DNA from 2 places in the Peribacillus sp. R9-11 genome. Region 1 is predicted to be linked to the other one. Evidence: riboswitches for the same ligand, from Rfam matches in the RefSeq annotation. Region 1 holds a riboswitch; the other holds the start of a gene.
The links. A riboswitch is a leader RNA that binds a small molecule or an ion and turns the genes downstream of it on or off. The one in region 1 is predicted to bind cyclic di-GMP.
Positions count from the first base shown of each region.

Region 1 (10,203 bases):
TTTTCAAACTCTCGCATTTGATCTTCTGAAAGCTCTGCTTCTTTTTGATCATAGTCTTCTTTCACTTTATCTAAAATAAATTCAACCAATTCCGATTCATTTTTTCCTTCTAAATCTTCTATTGTGATTGAACCTTCATTGAATAGGTTACCATTCAAGTAATCGACAAGACCTTGTAAGTTCCAGCCTTCTTCATCACCCATTGGGGCAAACGCAGCAACATTGCGCTGAATGGATGCCTCAATCATCGTCTCAACAATTTCACGTAAGTTTTCACTTTCCATCACATCAAAACGCTGTTTATAGATGATTTCCCGTTGTTGACGTAGGACATCGTCATACTGCAGCAATTGTTTACGCGAATCAAAGTTATTCCCTTCCACTCGTTTCTGAGCAGATTCAACGGCTCTCGTCACCATTTTACTTTGAATTGGCTGTGAATCATCCATACCAAGACGTGCCATCATACTTTTCATATTATCCGAACCGAAGCGTCGCATCAGTTCATCTTCCATTGATAAATAGAATTGAGTAACCCCAGGATCTCCCTGACGACCGGAACGACCACGCAACTGGTTATCTATCCTTCGACTTTCATGACGCTCCGTACCGATAACAGCAAGGCCGCCAAGTTCTTTGACACCTTCGCCAAGCTTGATATCCGTACCACGGCCAGCCATGTTAGTAGCGATTGTAACTGAACCTTGATTACCTGCATTCGCAATGATTTCTGCTTCACGCTCATGATTCTTTGCATTCAAAACATCATGAGGTATACCTTTTTTGGATAAATACGCAGAAATGACTTCAGACGTTTCAATGGCAACAGTACCAACAAGCACTGGCTGTCCTTTTGTATAACGCTCAGCGATGTCTTCCACAACAGCGCGGAATTTCCCATCCGTTGACGCGTAAATAAGATCGGCGCGGTCATCACGAACAATATTCCGGTTTGTTGGAATCGCAATAACATTCATATTATAGATATTCCGAAATTCCTCTTCCTCTGTCTTAGCTGTACCTGTCATACCAGAAAGTTTTTCGTACATCCGGAAATAGTTTTGGAACGTGATGGTTGCAAGAGTCATGCTTTCATTTTGAATTTCAAGGCCCTCTTTTGCTTCAATTGCCTGATGAAGACCTTCACTATAACGACGGCCCTTCATTAAACGGCCAGTGAATTGATCGACGATGACAATCTCGCCATCTTGAACAACATAATCCACATCCAAATGCATGGAAACATGCGCCTTCAGAGCCTGATTAATATGATGGTTTAAGGTAACATGGTTGATATCGAACAAGTTATCGATATTAAATGCTCTTTCAGCACGGTTCATACCTTCTTCGGTCAGCTGAACACCTTTTGTTTTTTCATCATACGTATAGTCCGTTTCTTTTTGTAACGTCCTCACAAACGCATTTGCTTGGATGTAAAGCTGTGCCGATTTTTGCGCTGAACCAGAAATAATCAATGGCGTTCTCGCTTCATCAATCAAAATCGAATCGACTTCATCGATGACAGCAAAATGCAACGGGCGCTGTACCATTTGTTCTTTATACAAAACCATATTGTCACGCAAGTAATCAAAGCCTAGCTCATTATTCGTGCTATAAGTAATGTCAGCATTGTAGGCAGCTTGTTTTTCTTCTTTAGAATGACTGTTCAAATTCAACCCAACAGTCAAACCCAGGAAATCATACAATACACCCATCTCAGTTGCATCACGGTGCGCCAAGTATTCATTGACAGTCACGACATGCACACCTTTACCAGTAAGCGCATTTAAATAAACCGGCATGGTTGATGTTAATGTTTTACCTTCCCCCGTTTTCATCTCAGAGATGTTTCCATCATGAAGTGATGCCCCACCCATGATTTGAACACGGTAAGGATACAAACCAAGAGCTCGTTTTGCCCCTTCACGCGCAACCGCAAAAGCTTCAACAAGCAAATCATCCACGGTTTCCCCGTTTTGATAACGCTCCTTAAACTCCTCTGTTTTGGCGCGCAACTGCTCATCCGATAACGCAGCTGTCTCATCAGCCAGCGCTTCGACCTGATCAGCGACTTTTTCCAGACGCTTAATTTCTCGCTTATTCGGATCAAAAACTTTATTTAATATATTAAGCATTCAATAACGCTCCTCTATTATGGTAATGATCATTCAATAACACATTCATATAAGTAAGAAGAAACACACCTTCTGTTAATACTAATCCAAGCTTAATTTTAACACTTCTATTCTAGAGGTACAACTTCATGTCACTCTATGTCTATGGACCTGAATTCAGTTCTTACGAAAAACATTGGATAAAAGAGGGGTAAAACTGTTAAAATAGAGGGAAGTAGCAAAAGTACATTACACACTCCCCACTTTTCACATGAGTCCTTAACAAGACAAACGAAAATGCGAAGTAAGCACAACCTTCTATCAATAGAAATTTTTGGTCCCTCTATGACTGATAGTCAGTTGAAGCAATCTAGCTTTTCAGGCTTCCTATTCCTGTGATTTTATGTGGGTTTAAAACTTATAAATCGAAGATAAATAGAACATGTTTCGAGGTGGTATTGTTGATTGGTGAACGTGTAAAAAAACTGCGAGAAGAAAAGAAAATGTCAATGACTGAACTAGCCGATAAAGCCGGAGTAGCAAAGTCATACTTAAGTTCGCTCGAGCGTAACTTACAAACGAATCCTTCTATTCAATTTCTCGAAAAAATCTCTTCTGTACTTAACATTCCTGTAGATGCCCTTCTTTACGATGCACCAAATAAGGAATCCTTGGACACTGACTGGATGAAAATTGTTGAGGAAGCTATGAATTCTGGCGTTTCAAAACAACAATTCAGAGAGTTCATTGAGTTTAATAAATGGAGAAAAGATAAGCAAGAATAGATGAATTCTAAACTATCTTCACAAACATAAATAGTACCGCTCTATCAAACTAGTATTGATAGAATTTCAGAAAATAAAATAATCCCTATAAGCAGCTATGTTGTAAATCAACTGTTTATAGGGATGTTTTTTTCATTCCTTTTTGGTTCTTAGTTTTCATTGTTCTGCTCTAGTGGCACATTTAGATTCTCTTTTTTTAAAAAAGCACTAATTTCTTCTTTCTTAAAACCCAATTTCCTAGCTTCTGAAATCAACTTCACCCATTCTTGATCCACTTCCACGTTAACCACCTCTTTTATCCTCCTAAAATACTACTTGTATGTATTTCAGGCAGACCAGCCATCTTAGCATTAAGCAAACTTAGGCCTGTGCCTTTGCGCCCTCATCTTTCGCTGAGCTTGCCTTTGTCAGGGAAATTATTACAAAAACTATATTTATTAAGTTATTATAGCGAATATTTGCTCCAAATATTGCTACTTTATGTCGCTAAATTACCACAATGCACAACTTTTTATCGACAAAATATTACAAAATCAAGAAATCCATGATATTTTTTGTCTATTTCATGTACAAAACAAGATGGTTCAAATGATTCACGTTCGTTTTTTTATAAAATTATAAACATTGCCCTTCTTATTCAAACGATGGGGCATATTAATTCTTTCCATAATAAGTGCATCAAAGGCTTTTTGCGCAGACAAGTCCTCACCGCAGGTCGGACAAAGCCAACCTCCATATTCTGCACTGCTAAAAGACGCTCTATGACATGTATAGCAATTTTTCTGATACAAAAATCCAACTCCTCTGCACCATAATCAAATCATTTTATATAAATAAATTATTGTTCTTTTTAAAGAACTTTAATCTGAGTATAGTGCAATAGGAGGGGTTATTTAAATAGGTATAAGTACCTATTTATCTTATTAAAGAACGGAAAATGTTCTTTTTAAAGAAAATACAATACATTCCATACTTCATTGTGTTTTTTAGAGAACAATGAAATTCCCAGGAGCCAACCAATTAATCGATACTATTTGATACCTTGTTTTCAACAGATGGATTTTACTTATTATCACATTATCAAAACACTTATCAAATTGCCGAAAGATCATTAAGGAAAAAGGAAGGAAATATAAACAACCATTGACTTCTATGGTTGAAATCGGTGGTTATTTTTCCAGAGCTTATAGAACTCCTTAGCCCAAATGAACATTGCAATAGATGGAGTAAAATTTAAAAAGCACAACCCATAGTCTGGGTTGTGCTTTTGTTTATAGATTCATATTAACTAGGTTCAATTAATCCGTAGCGCCCATCTTTACGACGGTACACAACGTTCGTTGTATTTGTATCCGCATTGGTGTAAACGAAGAAACTGTGACCAAGCATATTCATTTGCAGAATCGCTTCTTCACTATCCATTGGCTTCAAATCAAAGCGCTTATTGCGGACTACTTCAATATCAGTATCATCTTCAAATTCATCCACCACTTCATCAATTTCCGTATTAAAGGCGAACGCCTCAGGAGTTGTAGATAAGTTGTTACGGAATTTACGATTGACTTTCGTTTTATGTTTACGAATTTGGCGTTCAAGCTTGTCATTAATCAAGTCAATAGCAGCATACATATCCGCATTTTCCTCTTCAGCGCGAAGAACCAAATTCTGCATAGGAATCGTCACTTCGACCTTGGATGTATTATTGTTAACTTTCAAATTCACTAACACATTTGCATCTGGTGTATTGTTAAAATATCGTTCTAACTTGCCAATTTTCTTTTCGACGTATTCTCGAATTGCTGGAGTTACCTCAATGTTTTCACCGCGTACGTTGTAATTCATAAAGTGAGTCCTCCTTAAATTAAGACTATACAGTTAGATTCTACAATACCCCTCCGGTTTCCTTTAGAAACACATCATGAAATATGTCGAGATTATGAAACAATTGTCGGAAGGTTAGGAAAGGGTTGATGTCTGCCCTAGCTTTATTATAACAAATACAAAGCTATAAAGAAAAAATTAAGCCCTTAATATTTACAGAAAATTTAAAAACAATTAACATTAAAACTGTTTGCAATTAAAACGGCTGATTAATATCTAATTTCTTTTATCGTAGAACACGCCATCTGTGGATAATGATTGATAAGGGTTCACATATTTATTAGTAGATTCTTTTTTGAGACTTAGCTGTTTAATATCGCGTTGGATTTCTACTTTTTGTTCTTCTAGAAGTTGTGAAACTTTTTCGTTGAGTTCGATTAACTTCTTCCCTAAATCCTGTTCAGAATCAGAAAAAGGCGGTTGAATCCCTGCCATCAACTTCTCCCGCTCCTCAAGCAAGGCCTCAACCTTTTCAATTTTCCGGTCCCGATCCTGCTCATTTTCCAACGTCGAAAGTAATTGGTTCGTTGCCTCATAAAAATGTTGAATAGCTCCCATTATGCTTGACCACTATTGGCAAATTGCTTCTGGCGGTTCAACTGAATAGCTTCCTTCCATGTATCGCGAAATTCCATGACAAACCCTTCAACCTCTTCTAAAATATCCAGATCACTTTTAATGTTGGCTTCAATCAAGCGTCGATTCAAATAATCATAAAGGGACATTAATTCCTTGGATATAGCCAAATCCATTTTTAATGTGACCATTAGCTCCTGAATGATTTTTTGCGCTTTAATTAAATTCGTGTTTTTTTCTTGAAAGTTTTTTTCCGCAATTGCTTTTTTGCCCAATGTAATAAACTTAAGGCATCCATTATAAAGCATTAACGTAAGTTCACCTGGAGAGGCAGTATTCACCGAATTTTGTTGATAAGATTGGTAGGGATTATTGATTGCCATCATTCAAACTTCCTTTCTAAAATTGCTTAGCTGAAATACTGAGATAGGCTGCTGCTTTGACTATTCGCTTTCGAAATCGCTTTCTCCATGGCTGTGAATTGATTATAATAGCGGGTTTCTAAAGCCTTAAGCTTGTCTTGCCAACTATCTATTTTCGTATTGTAGCTATTTAAGAGTTTTCCAATCGTGAAACTTGAATTATTAACAGAAGTCGCTTTACCTGCTTTATCTTGGATATTAGTCATCGTCGCTTTGATATCAGCCCTCAACCTTTTGGCCAATCCCATTTCACCAGTTGTTTCTCCTGATTTCATAAACAAATCATAAATTTTGTTTGGATCCTCTGAAATAGCAGCACGCAGTTTTTCTTCGTTAATGGTTAACTTACCACCTTCAAGATAGTTACTTGTAGTAGTTATTCCAATTTCACTTAATGAGTTGACGGAGTTGCTTCCACCAACAGAGGTATATAGCGAGGTCCGCATTTTCGTAAGGAGACCCGTCAACATAGAATCTCCCCGAAGTGTCCCACTCTTTGCCTTCGTTTCCCACAGTTTAATTTCATCCTCAGTCATGTCTTTCCTTTGTGCCGTGGTCAACGGTTGGTATTCACGGTACTTTGTTTCATCTGTCTTCGTTTTGATGTTAGCGATAATCTCATTGTACTTGTCAACGAATTGGGTAACAGTATCTAGAACTGCGTCTACATCTGAGGTAGACGAAAAGGTTACCGGACCCGTATTCCCCTGTTTAAGAGTAATTTCAACACCGTTAATGGTGAATGTGTTGGCGGAACGTTCAATATCCAGACCGTTATAATTTAAGGTTGCATTTTGACCGGCCGTTCCTCTACTCGCTCCAACAGCAACTATATTATTTTCATCTAAATTTAGGAGATCCGTAAAGAGTGTACCACTCAAACCAATTTCTGCAGTAACACTCGTTCCATCTTCTCTTGTTAATCCATCTGGAACTGCCCCCGTGTTTTTCGCCGTAAATGAAATCTGTTTCGTGTTCTGATCATAAAAAGCGGTAACACCTGAATTAGCATTAATTTTTGATATTAAACTATTTAACGTATCAGTATCTTCAATTTTTGTTGTAAAGGTATTTAAAGAACCGTCCTTATTAATCGTTTCAATTTTTATTTCCTGTCCTATATACGCTTCAGGAATGATATCTGTTGCTTTTTCAACTCCCACTGCCCCATTACTGAGCATAGTTGCTGCTGAAGCTAATTTTCCTACTGTCAAAGTCCCAGAAAAATCAACCGTTGAATTGATATTCTTTACTGAGATTGCATTAGGATCAGAAACTGACACTGTTTTCTTAATAAAGGATTTTTGCATCCCCACTCCATCTTTAATAAGGGTATCCAGTTCCAACAATAACTTATTGATCTCACGATAATCATCTCGCTGCCATTCAGCATTTTGTTTCTTTTGTTCTAGCGTATCCAAAGGAACACGTGCAGCCTGCATCATACTGCTAACAAGCGCGTCAATATCCATCCCACTCGCTAAACCGTTAATTCTTACCATCGTAACATCACCTACCTATACTTTTTCATCTACCATAATACCGACGAACTCGGTCATCGCTGCATAAAAGTCTAAAAGCTTCTTTGGTGGGATTTCCCGAATCGTTTCATCGGTTACGTCATCCACAACCTTGACATAATACTCATTCAATTTTTCATGATATTCAAAACGAACTGCCGTATGTGTTGGATTCAGAAAGGTGTTTAAACTATCAACTACATCTTGAACCCTTTCTTTTGAAGGCTCAATATTAGATTCCGCACTTTGTTCTGAATAGGTAACTGTATTTATTTCTCTCTGATAGTAGGAACTAATTCCATCTGAAATTGCTGTTCTAAGTTGTGAGGAAAGAATATTCGTGGATAAACTCTCCAGCATCTTAATGCCCCCAATGTATTATCTTTATTTTTTATATCGGTAATTACTATTTTATATTTAGGCTTTCAACATTTCTTAAGAAGTAAGATATACGGGATTTATTTAGTAAGCATCTATTTAAAACCTTGGAAACTTTGATTATACCTATGACTTTCTGTATTCTTCGATAATTATTCTTTTACTAACTCTCTATGAAAAAGGATTCTACCTTAGCGAGTTTAATATGGACTATTAAATAATACTTTAGCAATTTAATTTCCTTAGAAACGAAAAAAGACTCTAGAAAAATTCTAGAGTCCTTTTTTTCTAAACTGTAGAGTAAAAATTAACGTAATAACTGAAGAACACCCTGTGGTTGTTGATTAGCTTGAGCCAACATTGCTTGAGCTGCTTGAGAAAGAATTGAATTCTTAGTTTGGTTCATCATTTCTTTTGCCATATCAACGTCACGTACACGAGACTCAGCAGCAGTTAAGTTTTCTGAAGCATTATTTAGATTATTGATTGTATGCTCCAAACGGTTTTGAACTGCTCCTAGATATGAACGACCTGAAGAAACAGATTCTATTTGAGCCTGTACAGCAGTAACAGCAGCATCAGCACCTGCTTGAGTTGATATATCTAATGCAGCAACAGCAGTGTGAGCAGCAGATAAATCAACACCTACAGTAGTTAGGTCGATGTCAATTGTTTGACCTGCATCAGCGCCAACTTGAATTTTACCGTTTGCGTCTGAACCGTCCAGCAATTTTTTTGTGTTGAAAGTCGTATTGTCTTTAATACGCTCTATTTCTGAAGAAAGTTGTGCAAATTCATCTTGTAAAGCTTTACGATCTGCATCTACATTTGTGTCATTTGATGCTTGAACTGCTAATTCACGCTGACGTTGAAGGATAGAATGTACTTCATTAAGTCCTCCCTCAGCTGTTTGAATTAAAGAGATACCATCTTGGGCGTTACGAGAAGCTTGGTCAAGACCACGAATTTGCCCACGCATTTTTTCAGAAATAGCAAGACCTGCTGCGTCGTCACCTGCACGGTTGATGCGAAGACCTGAAGCAAGTTTCTCCATTGATTTAGATTGTGCATTTGTTGCACTTGATAATTGACGGTGTGTGTTTAGAGCTGCGATATTGTGATTAATAATCATTTTTGTTTCCTCCTTGAGTTTTAAGTTCCCACATCCATGTGGTTTTTTACGATGAATAGTGAATAAGACTCCCGTCTATTTCACTACTTATCGTTGTATGTATAATATCGACGTGCGTAGAAACATATTTAGAGATTTTAAGATTTTTTCTTGAAATGTTCATATAAATTTTCCAGAATACTGGTTTCTGTTTTAGTAGCTTCATTATTTTCTTGCTGAATTGATAGATAGATTTCTTTTCGATGAATCTCCACATTTTTTGGAGCATTGATACCAAGTTTGATCTGTTCGCCTTCTATAGCTAAGACCGTAATTTCAATATCATTACCTATCATGATCGATTCATTAGATTTTCTAGTTAGAACAAGCATTATTTTTCCTCCTGTTCTACTGAAGGTTCAATAAGAAGATGCTTAGTCATGTAGCCACTTCCATTCATGATAAACTGCTTTCCTGTTTTTTTAGAGCTATTTAAAATGATAGGTGCTTGAAGATTAGCGGTCGTTTTCTTGAAAGGTTCGTGGATTGTTAAAATGACGAACGTAATAACCTCCTTTTCTGCTTCTATTTGCAAAGTAGATAGTACCTCATCAGAAAGCTTCACTTCATAATCATGAAAAATATCAAAAGGGTTCAAAATAATAAAAGCAACCTCTTTTGTTGTTAGAGATTGCAGAACGACAAATGGTGTTTCCTCCAAAGCTAGCAAACAAAACTGTTTTTCGTCTAAAAACCCTGGTATCCCGCTTTCAAATGTATAAATGTTTTCTTGTGCTATCTCTATTTCGCCATGAAATTTTGTTTGTCTATTCATATATGTTTTCACTCACCTATCTCATCTGGAAACAAATTAATGAAATCTATATCCAGCGAATTTTCTTGTAAAACTTCCACTTCTACATTACCTGGCGTGTATGTATGGTTTGGCTTATTAACCTGCACATCGATGATCGGTTTTTGAGGGGTTGCTTCTATTTCTACCTGAGCCGGTTGATAGTCCAGCTGAACACTGAAATGAGAGGGAATCCAGCCGAGATTGAATTGCTTTTCTGGCCCCTTGCTGTTTCGCTTCGCCTGAACCACGATTGCATTACCTCCGTTTTCAATATGTCTCAACTCCGTGCCCTGCTGTGACCTTCTTTCCATACCTGCCAGCCAATCCTGATAGCCCTGCTGTGCAAATTCCTCAACTCGCTTGGATAGGCTTTTCAAATCCATATCTTCTCTCGCTTTTGTTTGATCAATCGTTAGCTTCCCTGGGGTTATCTGAATTTCTAAGATTGCTCTCGGCTGTTCAATTGATTGGTCCGCTGCCTTCTGTTCAATTTCCTGTACAGGTTGGTCTATATTCAATCCAATCTTCATTGAGGAAGACTGCAATTGTATTTGTGGCAT
Region 1 is NZ_CP133763.1:5,355,515-5,365,717, forward strand. It holds gene secA (preprotein translocase subunit SecA) at 1-2,135, opposite strand, end outside; gene RE409_RS26100 (helix-turn-helix domain-containing protein) at 2,576-2,899, shown strand; gene RE409_RS26105 (anti-repressor SinI family protein) at 3,049-3,189, opposite strand; cyclic di-GMP riboswitch class I at 3,226-3,312, opposite strand; gene hpf (ribosome hibernation-promoting factor, HPF/YfiA family) at 4,184-4,741, opposite strand; gene RE409_RS26115 (flagellar protein FliT) at 4,997-5,338, opposite strand; gene fliS (flagellar export chaperone FliS) at 5,338-5,739, opposite strand; gene RE409_RS26125 (flagellar hook-associated protein 2) at 5,766-7,280, opposite strand; gene flaG (flagellar protein FlaG) at 7,296-7,658, opposite strand; gene RE409_RS26135 (flagellin N-terminal helical domain-containing protein) at 7,984-8,808, opposite strand; gene csrA (carbon storage regulator CsrA) at 8,946-9,179, opposite strand; gene fliW (flagellar assembly protein FliW) at 9,179-9,622, opposite strand; gene RE409_RS26150 (DUF6470 family protein) at 9,631-10,203, opposite strand, start outside.

Region 2 (10,203 bases), 1.3 Mb from region 1:
CGTACAATCGACTCGCGGACCATAACATCCAACCCTGAAAATGGTTCATCTAATAGCACGACCGGAGCATCCCGTGACAGAGCGAGCACTAATTTAAGCCGACCCCGATTACCTTTCGACAGCGAGCGTACCTTCTTCCGGACATCCAACTTCATGAATGCCAGCATTTCGATTGCCTTATCCCGATTAAAATCAGCAAACTGCGATGCATGAAAATCAATATACTGACCCACCGTAAAATTAGGATAGAAAAAATCAATCTCAGTTAGATAAGAGACTGCCGCGGCAATCCTCCTGCTCACCGCCACTCCTTCGACCGTCACAACACCATGATCCGGTTTCGCCAGACCAGCAATCAGCTTGAGCAAGGTCGACTTACCGCTTCCATTCGCTCCTAACACCCCGTAAATCTTCCCCACTTCAAACGTGAGCGAAACATTATCCAGGGCAACGACGCTTCCATATTTTTTCGTTATTTCACGCAGTTCAATCATCATTCTGCTTCCCCCTGCTTCATCAAAAATTGCTGTACTGCTGCCAACATTTCTGTTCTGGACAAGCCGATTTCTTTCATGTTTTCAACGAACGTTTCAATAACTTCTGTTTGAATCCGGGTACGCAGTGAAGCAATCAACGCCGGATCATTTTTAACGAATGTACCTTGCCCCCTTCTCGTCTCCACAATTCCATCCCTCTCAATCTCGGCGTAGGTACGCTGAATCGTATTCGGATTGACCCCCATCTCAACAGCCATTTCGCGAACTGATGGCAGTTTTTCGCCGCTTTTTATCTCGCCACGCACAATCGAATAACAAATTCGATCGGCTACTTGTAAATAAATTGGTTTTGATGCATGAAAATCCTCTGACATCACTTACACCTCAATCTTTCGGTCTAGCAGCCAACATGAAGTGAGAAACAATAATACTACTCCAATAACATCCAACCCGCTTGCCAAAAGTGAAGTATCCCCTGCTTTAAAATAAAACCCCAACTTGAAATCAGTCATGGTCATCGAAGTTTCGCTTATCGTCTGGATAACCCACATGTCATCAAGCTTCTGATAAAAGGCCGTATTCACAATACTATCCCGAAGCATAATTATCCCTATACAAAGAGCAGAAACAAACAGCCAACGAAGATGTTTAATAGAATGAAACCGGGCGAGCGCATGATATACCACCCATAAAAACAGTAAAAATACGGAAATTACGATACTAACCGTTAACATAAACGCGTCTATCTTAAGTAAGCCCATTATTCCCAACTTATTTTCCACCTGAAAGTCTGCCTGAAAATAACTCACCGGTATTGTCGATGCCACAAAAATAAGACAGGAGGAAAAAATAATCGAAACCATTTGAAATACCATACTAATTAATAACTTACAGCCTAGCAGCATTCCCGCAGACTGGGGATTATAAATCCACAACTGCGTCTTCCCGTCAGAACTCAAACAGCCTAAAATGAGCAGAATCATGATAAGCGGATGCATCATAATGATCAACCATGTGCACATATAAAAAAGACCTGCAACTTCCCAATACCTGGATAATAAAAAAGAAATAAACACTAAACCCACTTGTACAACCAACAGCCAGAGCAGAGCATTTTTCCCAATCAGCCACTCCTTTTTCATTAAACCTTTAAATGAATTCAACTTCTCAACCCCTTTACCACTGTGTTAGTTACATAGTACACAATAACACCAAAAATTGTCAAAGGTATTATAAAATAACAAAATAAACTATTCTTTTAAACTGAAATTAAATATAATAGACTAAGTGATTACAAAACGAGGAAGGAAGTAAGATATGAGAAAAGAAAAAAAGAAGAAAAAGAAACGGACATGGCTGAAAGTAGTCGGAATTGTCGTCCTTCTTATTATACTAGGCGGTGGGGCCTTTGCCTTCTCCGTATGGAATGCCCTAACAAAAACTGTAGAAACGATGCATACGCCCATAGACCGTAACACGGATAAACGAACTAAGGACCTTGCCCTATCAGATCAGGAGCCCTTTTCTATACTCATGCTCGGTGTCGATGAACGAGATGGCGACAGAGGCCGTTCTGATACAATGATCGTCTTAACCGTTAATCCACAAAAGAAATCGGTTAAAATGCTGAGCATCCCGCGTGATACACGCACCGAGATTGTCGGACACGGTACACAGGATAAAATCAACCACGCGTATGCATTTGGCGGCGCGGCAATGTCAATGGATACTGTCGAGAACTTCCTCGATATTCCGATTGACTACTATATGAAGATCAATATGGAAGGCTTTAAGGATATCGTTGACGCTGTCGGCGGTGTGACTGTGCAAAATAATTTGGACTTCAGCTCTGATGGTGTTCATTTCGCAAAAGGTACGCTTACCCTTAATGGGAAAGATGCGCTAAGTTATGCACGAATGAGACATGATGATCCGAATGGTGATTTTGGCCGTCAATCCAGACAACGCTCCATTATCGAGGCTGTTATCAAGGAAGGCGCAAGCATTTCATCCTTGACGAAATACGATGAAGTTTTCGGTGCACTAAGTAAAAATATTCAGACAAATTTGACGTTTGATGACATGATGGACATCCAAAAGAACTACCGGGCCGCAAGCAAAGACATTTCCGAATCATCCATTAATGGCACTGGAACGAAAATCGACGGAATCTACTATTATATTGTGTCGGAAGAAGAACAAGAAAAAGTTCAAACCGAATTAAAAGAACATTTAGCCATAAAATAATAAATAATAAAAAAGCTGTCTGGACCCGCATCCAGACAGCTTTTTCATTTTCTTCGTCCAATATTCTGACAAAAAACGGACATCAATTGTAGAGATTTGTTGGAATCTTTGTTGTTTATTAGGCGCAAAAAGACGGTATAATCTAGTATGAGTTGAATATTCCTTTCTTCCACTTGAACCTTTTTTATCACTAGACACTATTATTCTTTGGACACGAAATTATGTTAAATATCCTTCATATTCTATAACAATCATAAAAGGAGTGAATTGTATGAAAATCAAGGCAGGTAGTTGGACAATGCTAAGCAAGCAGGACAAAATGTTTATTCTGAAAGCCATCAGTGATCGCTCTAAAATGAAATATGTTTCATGAGAAGGAAAACTGTTGATTTCCTAGGTATATACCCTCTCCATTTTCAATAATTAAAGGAATCTTAAACCTCGAAAAAGGAGAGGAATCTATTCAAAACGATAATCCCATAACAAACGCCATTCGCCTTTTTCCTTTACCACATAGCAATCCTGTTCTATTGTAAACACGCCAAAGCGAGAATCGAAGACCTGTGTTACAGGAATCATATAGGCAGTTTTATGCACTTTTCCATCCTTAGCCAGGCTCCAGTTCTTCACTTTCTTTGATCGCCCTACATCATACTGAAAGGTTTCCACTTCCATATGCGACATAAAAACATGGGCCCGATTTTGCACATAATCACCTCGATTCGGGAACCGCAGCTTCATTTCAGAACTTAATAAATCCCATGATTTCCCGAACTCCGCCCCACTCTCATACTCATAAAAATCCTCCACCAAGCGTACAGGGCCACTCGGCCAAAGAAAAAAGATACAACCTCCTACAGCTAAAACTAGGAGCATACTTGCCAATATTCCTTTTGGACTCTTATTTTGTCTTTTCATCTTTCATCACCTTCACAAAGGTCATTGCTATAATATATATGGGATAAACGATAAAAAAGAAGCATGTTGTTAGACATACTTCTTAAGTATTGTATGGGTACGGTTTCATGGGAGATTTCTTATTTATAAGGAGTTGAAGGATAAAGGGGAAATCATTCAATGACGCTTTCGCCGTCGATTTATTATAAGAAAGCATAAAATACCTAGTAATCCACCAAACGTATCAAGCATAACATCCTGCCACAAGGGGGTACGTCCACCTGTGAATTTTTGATGCAGTTCGTCCGCACTAGCATAAAAAAGGACACACAAAAGAGCACCTAAAGACGAAATAACGCCGTTTTTTACAAAAGTGCGCCAAACACTGATCGTCAAAAAACCGAACACAAAAAAGATAATAAGATGGGCACCCTTTCGAATAAAAAACTCCAAAAACCCAGCCACTCCAGCTGTATGAACACTCACCTCAAGCCCACCATACATAAATGAAATACCACCGAGTTTTTCATACAAAAACGGGGTATTTAACTGTCCTAAAAAGGGAGAAATCCTTTGCTCCTCATACGTCTGTGAGGAAAAAAAGAAGATTAACATGGCCCATAAAACGAACAAAGCTGGGATTAACCACTTACGGAACTTACGGATCATATTCTATCATGTTCCTCAATGATACCGCTTAGTTTTTCCTTAAGATCTTCCACAAGATCATTTACTGTAACATCCTGCTGAAACTCGCCTTTTGTATACGTATCTATTAATATATCAATAAAATCCATTAGAATATTCACTCCAATATGTATAGAGCCACTAAGTTGTACTAAACCTATTTTTCTAAAATAAGGAATATAGCTCTTTTCATTGATAATCACATATAAAATGTGTATTGGCAAGCGGAAATAAATTCAAAAAGGGTAAAATCAGAATTTTTAAAGAAATATTAATAGAATGATCACAAAAAGTTCATAACTGAAGGATTATTAATATCATCAGCTGAAAAAATGTAGTTCATTAGGTGTAAAAAACAAAAGAAAAAGAAATCAAAAAGGACCGATTTCTCAGCCCTATTTGATAAACACCCTTATGATCGACCAAGAAAATAAGTCAATAAAGAAATCAAGATTAAAGTAATAGTAATATAAGACCCAATAAAAATTTTCTTGCTTCTTTCTTTCTTTTCATAAACTTCCTCGAACGTAATATATTTATTTTTTGTCATCAAATTCTCCTTGTATTTTGATGGCAGCTTGACATCGCCCTCTGCGAAGTCCTTTTAGCTTTTTCTTTATAGTATAGTATCGTCAAATACACAAAAATATTAACTGTTTTATTCACTATTTTTTTGTTGGGTATTTATATCTATTCGTCACTTTATAGTCTACTATAAATCATACAAAATACATTAATTCAAAATATTCCAATATACCAATTACCCTATTAAACTGTCCAAGGTTTCATCCACCACTAAAAAGTTTTCTATCTCTATCTGATGCTAAAGAACTGTTTTTAGGGCTGCAATTTGTTTAAGCTAGAAACCTTTTACTGATATTTGAATAGTGCATTTTTTATTCCAAGTCTTTAATCTCTTATCCTATAAAATTCATTATAATTTTGATCCAACCGAAAATTGATAACCACAACGGAAAGCTTAAAAACGTTCCCCACAATAGTCCCACAACAACATTGCTGGATTCATTCATAATAAAGCATCTCCCATGTATAGGATTTTTTTCGATTGTTTTTCTGTTGTTAAATTTTAATATTGTTCAACCATTATTTTATAAATCAAGTATCACAATAAGAATTATCTTCTCTCAAAATAATGCAGCTTCTTTCTACTTACTATATTCTTCATATTAATCCAATAAGAAAACGCTTACAATAGTGCTATATACTGATAACCCTTACTTTTTATTAAATATTGTTTTACTACTTATTGAAAAGTTTTAGCGCCGGAACATTCCAGTCAGGAAATATATCTAATTATATCCGAATATTCTATAGAAATATTAGTACTTACAATTTCCGAACAATACTATAGGGAACTAACAATATATTGTTCTAATCTATAAGAAACTCTTAGGTATCATCCCACGAAAATGAATAGTTTTGTTGATAAAAGATCGCATCATCCGCAAGCTTTTAAGTTCTAACAAAAGTGAACAGTAGAATCCAGTTCATAAAAAAAAGGCTGAATAACAGCCCTCCAAAGTATGTATCTTTTCGTTTTTCTAATTCCAATTCGTGTGGGGCTGATTATTCAAGTTCTGTTCATTCTGAATAAAATCTCGCACTTCTTGAATGGAAACCCCTAAACTTTTTGCTTCCAAAATTAAATTAATCCATTCAGCATCAATTTTTTTCTGCATATCTTCTTTTTTCACCCTATTTGTGGTAACACAGCCGTCTTAGCCTAGCCTTAGACCTGTAATTTTGCGTCCCTACTTTTCAATAGGTTTGCCCTTCTCAGGAGTATTGAACATTTTACATAATCTTCTTACGATGGTTATTAAAACATTGATGAAGACACTTCCATTATCTGATTTAAAAAGCTTAACTCAAATTAATTTAATGAGTGTCCAGATTTCTCTCATTTGAATTAAAGGCATAAATTCATTTCATCCTTTTTGCGGTAAACCAGCCTTCTAGCAAATGCCTTAGATCTGGGGTTTGCGCCCTTACTTTTCAATTACTATATTGAGATTAATTATACTTAATAAGTTAACAATTGTTAATAGATAACTATTAATTACTTTATAACATTATTCGATAAAGTTTTAATTAGTAAGTAATTCAAATATCTTCTTAATATAAAAACCTTTGACATAAACAGTTTTGTCCGTCCCCCATTTACTTTAAATGAACAACTGTATATCCCTTATATAACCTCCCCTAAATATCAACTGGTCAGTTACACTTTCTTTAAAGTTTTTTAAATTCAAATTCCAAGAAGATTGAAATGTACCAGCTTTCCGGGATTTCCTTGTAGATTCAAATTTAAACTTCCCCTAATAATTTGCTAATAGATTAGGTTACCATGGTTCACCTTTTTACTTTTTTTGTCTATTTTTGTCTACCTTTGTCTGTTTTAGAGAACTAACTATACTTTATAAAGAACAAATGCTATATTATAAAAAAAACGGTTCTTATGGAGGGGGAATATGTCTAGTAGATATGAGGAATTAGACTCACTAAGAGGATTAGCTGCACTTATTGTATTAATTGGGCATTATATGATGATATACCCATCATATGCAAGTTATCGGTATGATTCAAGCAGTCCCTTCATATTCTATTTATTCAAGGAAACTCCTCTAAGACTTTTTTTCAGTAGCGGCAATGAGTCTGTCATTCTATTCTTTGTATTAAGTGGTTTTGTTTTGTATTTATCTATTAATAATGTGAAATTCCATTATCCTACATACTTAATAAAACGAGTTTTTCGAATTTATTTACCATATCTAGTAGCAATAATTATAGCTATATTGGCTAAAATGCTTTTAAGCCATAATGATATGCCGTTTATTAGTAACTGGTTTAGCAAATCCTGGACCGTTTCAGACACACCGGCTCTATTATTACAACATCTTTTGTTTATTGGGAGTTACAATACTGACGCCTATAACAATGTAATATGGTCTCTTGTTCACGAAATGAGGATCTCGATTATATTTCCAGTTTTGATTTTTCTATTTATACGAAAAAAATTCAAATATTCCTTATTTTGGTTTATGATTTTAAGTTTTTCATCAACTATGGTTTTATATTTGTTTGGTTCCAATTTGAACATAACTAGCAGTCTTTTGAGTTTCCACTACATAACTATTTTTTTAATGGGAGCACTATTAGCGAAGTATCGCCATGACCTATTTAACTATACTTCCAAGATGAAAAAAACTGTAAAAATTGTAGTACTGATGATCGCATTTATTTGTTTTATGTACGAAGGAATAATTGGTGAAGTAGATTTATTAAACAATTATATTTTCAGGGACTATGTTGTATCGTGTGGTGTTTGTATCTTTATGATTATGAGCATATCTTCCTTAAAACTTTCATCATTATTACGGTCTAAAGCACTTACATTTCTCGGTAAAATTTCTTATAGTCTGTATTTGTATCATCTCATCTCGTTATTCTCCTTCATGTACCTATTTTATGATAAGTTGCCTACCGGCTTGATATTAATGTTTTCATTCTTCTTTTCCTTTTTACTATCTTCATTGGCGTATGTATTCGTTGAAAAACCATGCATGAACCTTGGATCGTATATTACGAGAAGAAAAAAACCAGTAACAGAAATATCCGTGAATCCTAAACCTGTAAAACGAAAAATAGGGTAAAAGCTTACCTATATTAAGTGGGATTTTTCAAACTGATAGTGCGAAATGAAAGGTAAATATTTATTGAATATGAGTCTCAAACAAAATTTTTACGATTCCTAAAAAAGTGGTGAAATTGATGAATGAAAAAGTAAAAATTAAAGATTTTATACGAATCTTAAAAAAGCGAATATTAATCATTATACTTTCTACACTTTGTATTACTGGTTTCGTTATTTTTTCGTCCATGTACATTATGAAACCAACTTATCAGTACTCTACTCAAGTTTTGGCAGGATCTTTAAGTATGGGAGAAAAGGAAACTTCCATAAATAAAGTGCAAGAAAACAGACAGTTGGCTCTTTCGTACATGGATATCATTAAAAGCCCACAAATTATGACAGGAGTTAAAGATTCGTTAAACCTAAAGACTTCAAGTTATGAGTTACTCAAGCAAGTTTCCATTACCAATAGAGATAATTCGCAGATTATTATTATTACCGTCAAAGATTCTAATCCTGAATCAGCTAAAGCCATTGCACAGGCTGTCGCAATTCAGTCCATAACTAAATTTAAAGAGTTTGCAAATGTAAAACAGATTAATATTCTTAATGATAACGAAATGGAACAAGCAGAACTTCTTTTTCCAAAACCAAAGTTTATTATAGCCATTTCCATCGTAATAGGCTTTTTTGCTGGAATAGGTTTAGCACTTCTTCGAGAACACTTTGATGATGCGGCTTACAGCGATCGTGAGCTTGAGCGTCTTGGACTTCCATTGTTAGGAAGAGTGAACTTAAATACAAAAATGAAAAACAAAAAACGGAAAACACCTTATCAGACATTTTCCTCTACGGAACGAGGTGAACATGGTGGCTATTAAATTCACAAGGAAACAATCCTTTTATCTAAATGATGTCAACAATAAAGAACAATTTTATTCGATATGTAACAATATCGAATCCAATCTCAAAAAAGAAGATTCACTATTAATGGTTACATCACTTACACATTCACAAAATATAGCTAATGCAACCGCGTTCTTAGCCCTTGCCTTTTCTGAACAGCGTAAACGAGTGCTGGTAGTGGATGCTAATCTTCGCCAACCTTCTCTACATCATGTGTTTAATATCGATAATTCATTTGGTTTGACCAACTTGCTCTTAGGTGAGCACCCCAAAAATAGGGATCATGCTATACATATAAAGGATAGTCTTTTCTGTTTACCCACAAGTGAAGTCCTGTATGAGCCAACGACATTATTAACTTTAGAGACCCTTCCCTCCTTAATTGAGGAGTGGAAAGAGCATTTTGATATTATTCTATTTCATACTTCAGATAGTATAAACAAACCTGATGCACAAATTCTAGCGAAACATTGTGATGGCATTATTTTAGCGATACAAGAAGGAAGAGATAAGTTAGAAAAGATTGTGAATGTGAAAACACAATTTGAAAGGGGCAAACATGAAATAACCGGTACAATGATCATTTCATGAATAAAGGAGGGTAACCATTGGATTCAAAGATTAGAGTAGATGGACAGGAAGAAATACTGATAAAACCAATACCGACATCATCATATTTTACTTTTAAGCGTTCAATAGACTTTATCATTTCATTTTTTATGTTACTTCTTTTAACACCTATTTTAGTTTTATTCTGTATTCTTATCCCTATTGACTCAACTGGTTCCCCCTTTTTTTGTCAACAACGACTGGGATTAAATGGGATATCTTTCAATATGATTAAATTACGTTCCATGAGTTTAGATGCCGAAAAAAACGGGCCACAATGGGCAAGTGAAAAAGATTCTAGAGTTACAAGAATAGGAGCATTTATACGAAAAACCCGCATTGATGAAATTCCTCAACTTATTAATGTTTTAAAAGGAGATATGTCACTCATTGGTCCAAGGCCTGAAAGAGAGTTTTTCTATAAGGAATTTGATAAGTTTTTGCCTGGCTTTAAAAATCGTTTATTTGTTAAACCAGGAATAACTGGATGGGCCCAAGTAAATGGGGGTTATGATTTAACACCAAAAGAGAAGTTGAATTTCGACCTATATTATATTCAACACCGCTCACTTGCTATGGAAATCAAGATTTTGTTTCGAACAGTGGCCATTGTATTTACTGGTAATGGAGCTAGATAATCGATTAAAAGGGGTTTTGAAAAATGGATAAAGTACTAGTAACCGGAGGATTTGGTTTTATTGGGTC
Region 2 is NZ_CP133763.1:4,015,966-4,026,168, forward strand. It holds gene RE409_RS19540 (ABC transporter ATP-binding protein) at 1-497, opposite strand, end outside; gene RE409_RS19545 (GntR family transcriptional regulator) at 494-871, opposite strand; gene RE409_RS19550 (hypothetical protein) at 875-1,660, opposite strand; gene RE409_RS19555 (polyisoprenyl-teichoic acid--peptidoglycan teichoic acid transferase TagU) at 1,815-2,744, shown strand; gene RE409_RS19560 (hypothetical protein) at 3,204-3,662, opposite strand; gene RE409_RS19565 (VanZ family protein) at 3,819-4,310, opposite strand; gene RE409_RS19570 (YwzD family small protein) at 4,307-4,552, opposite strand; gene RE409_RS19575 (hypothetical protein) at 4,741-4,878, opposite strand; gene RE409_RS19580 (anti-repressor SinI family protein) at 5,891-6,028, opposite strand; cyclic di-GMP riboswitch class I at 6,050-6,131, opposite strand; gene RE409_RS19585 (acyltransferase family protein) at 6,821-8,002, shown strand; gene RE409_RS19590 (YveK family protein) at 8,121-8,864, shown strand; gene RE409_RS19595 (CpsD/CapB family tyrosine-protein kinase) at 8,851-9,480, shown strand; gene RE409_RS19600 (sugar transferase) at 9,498-10,136, shown strand; gene RE409_RS19605 (SDR family NAD(P)-dependent oxidoreductase) at 10,160-10,203, shown strand, end outside.
Region 2: it holds a riboswitch for cyclic di-GMP, as region 1 does, so the genes downstream of both, RE409_RS19580 (anti-repressor SinI family protein) here and RE409_RS26105 (anti-repressor SinI family protein) in region 1, are expected to answer to the same signal.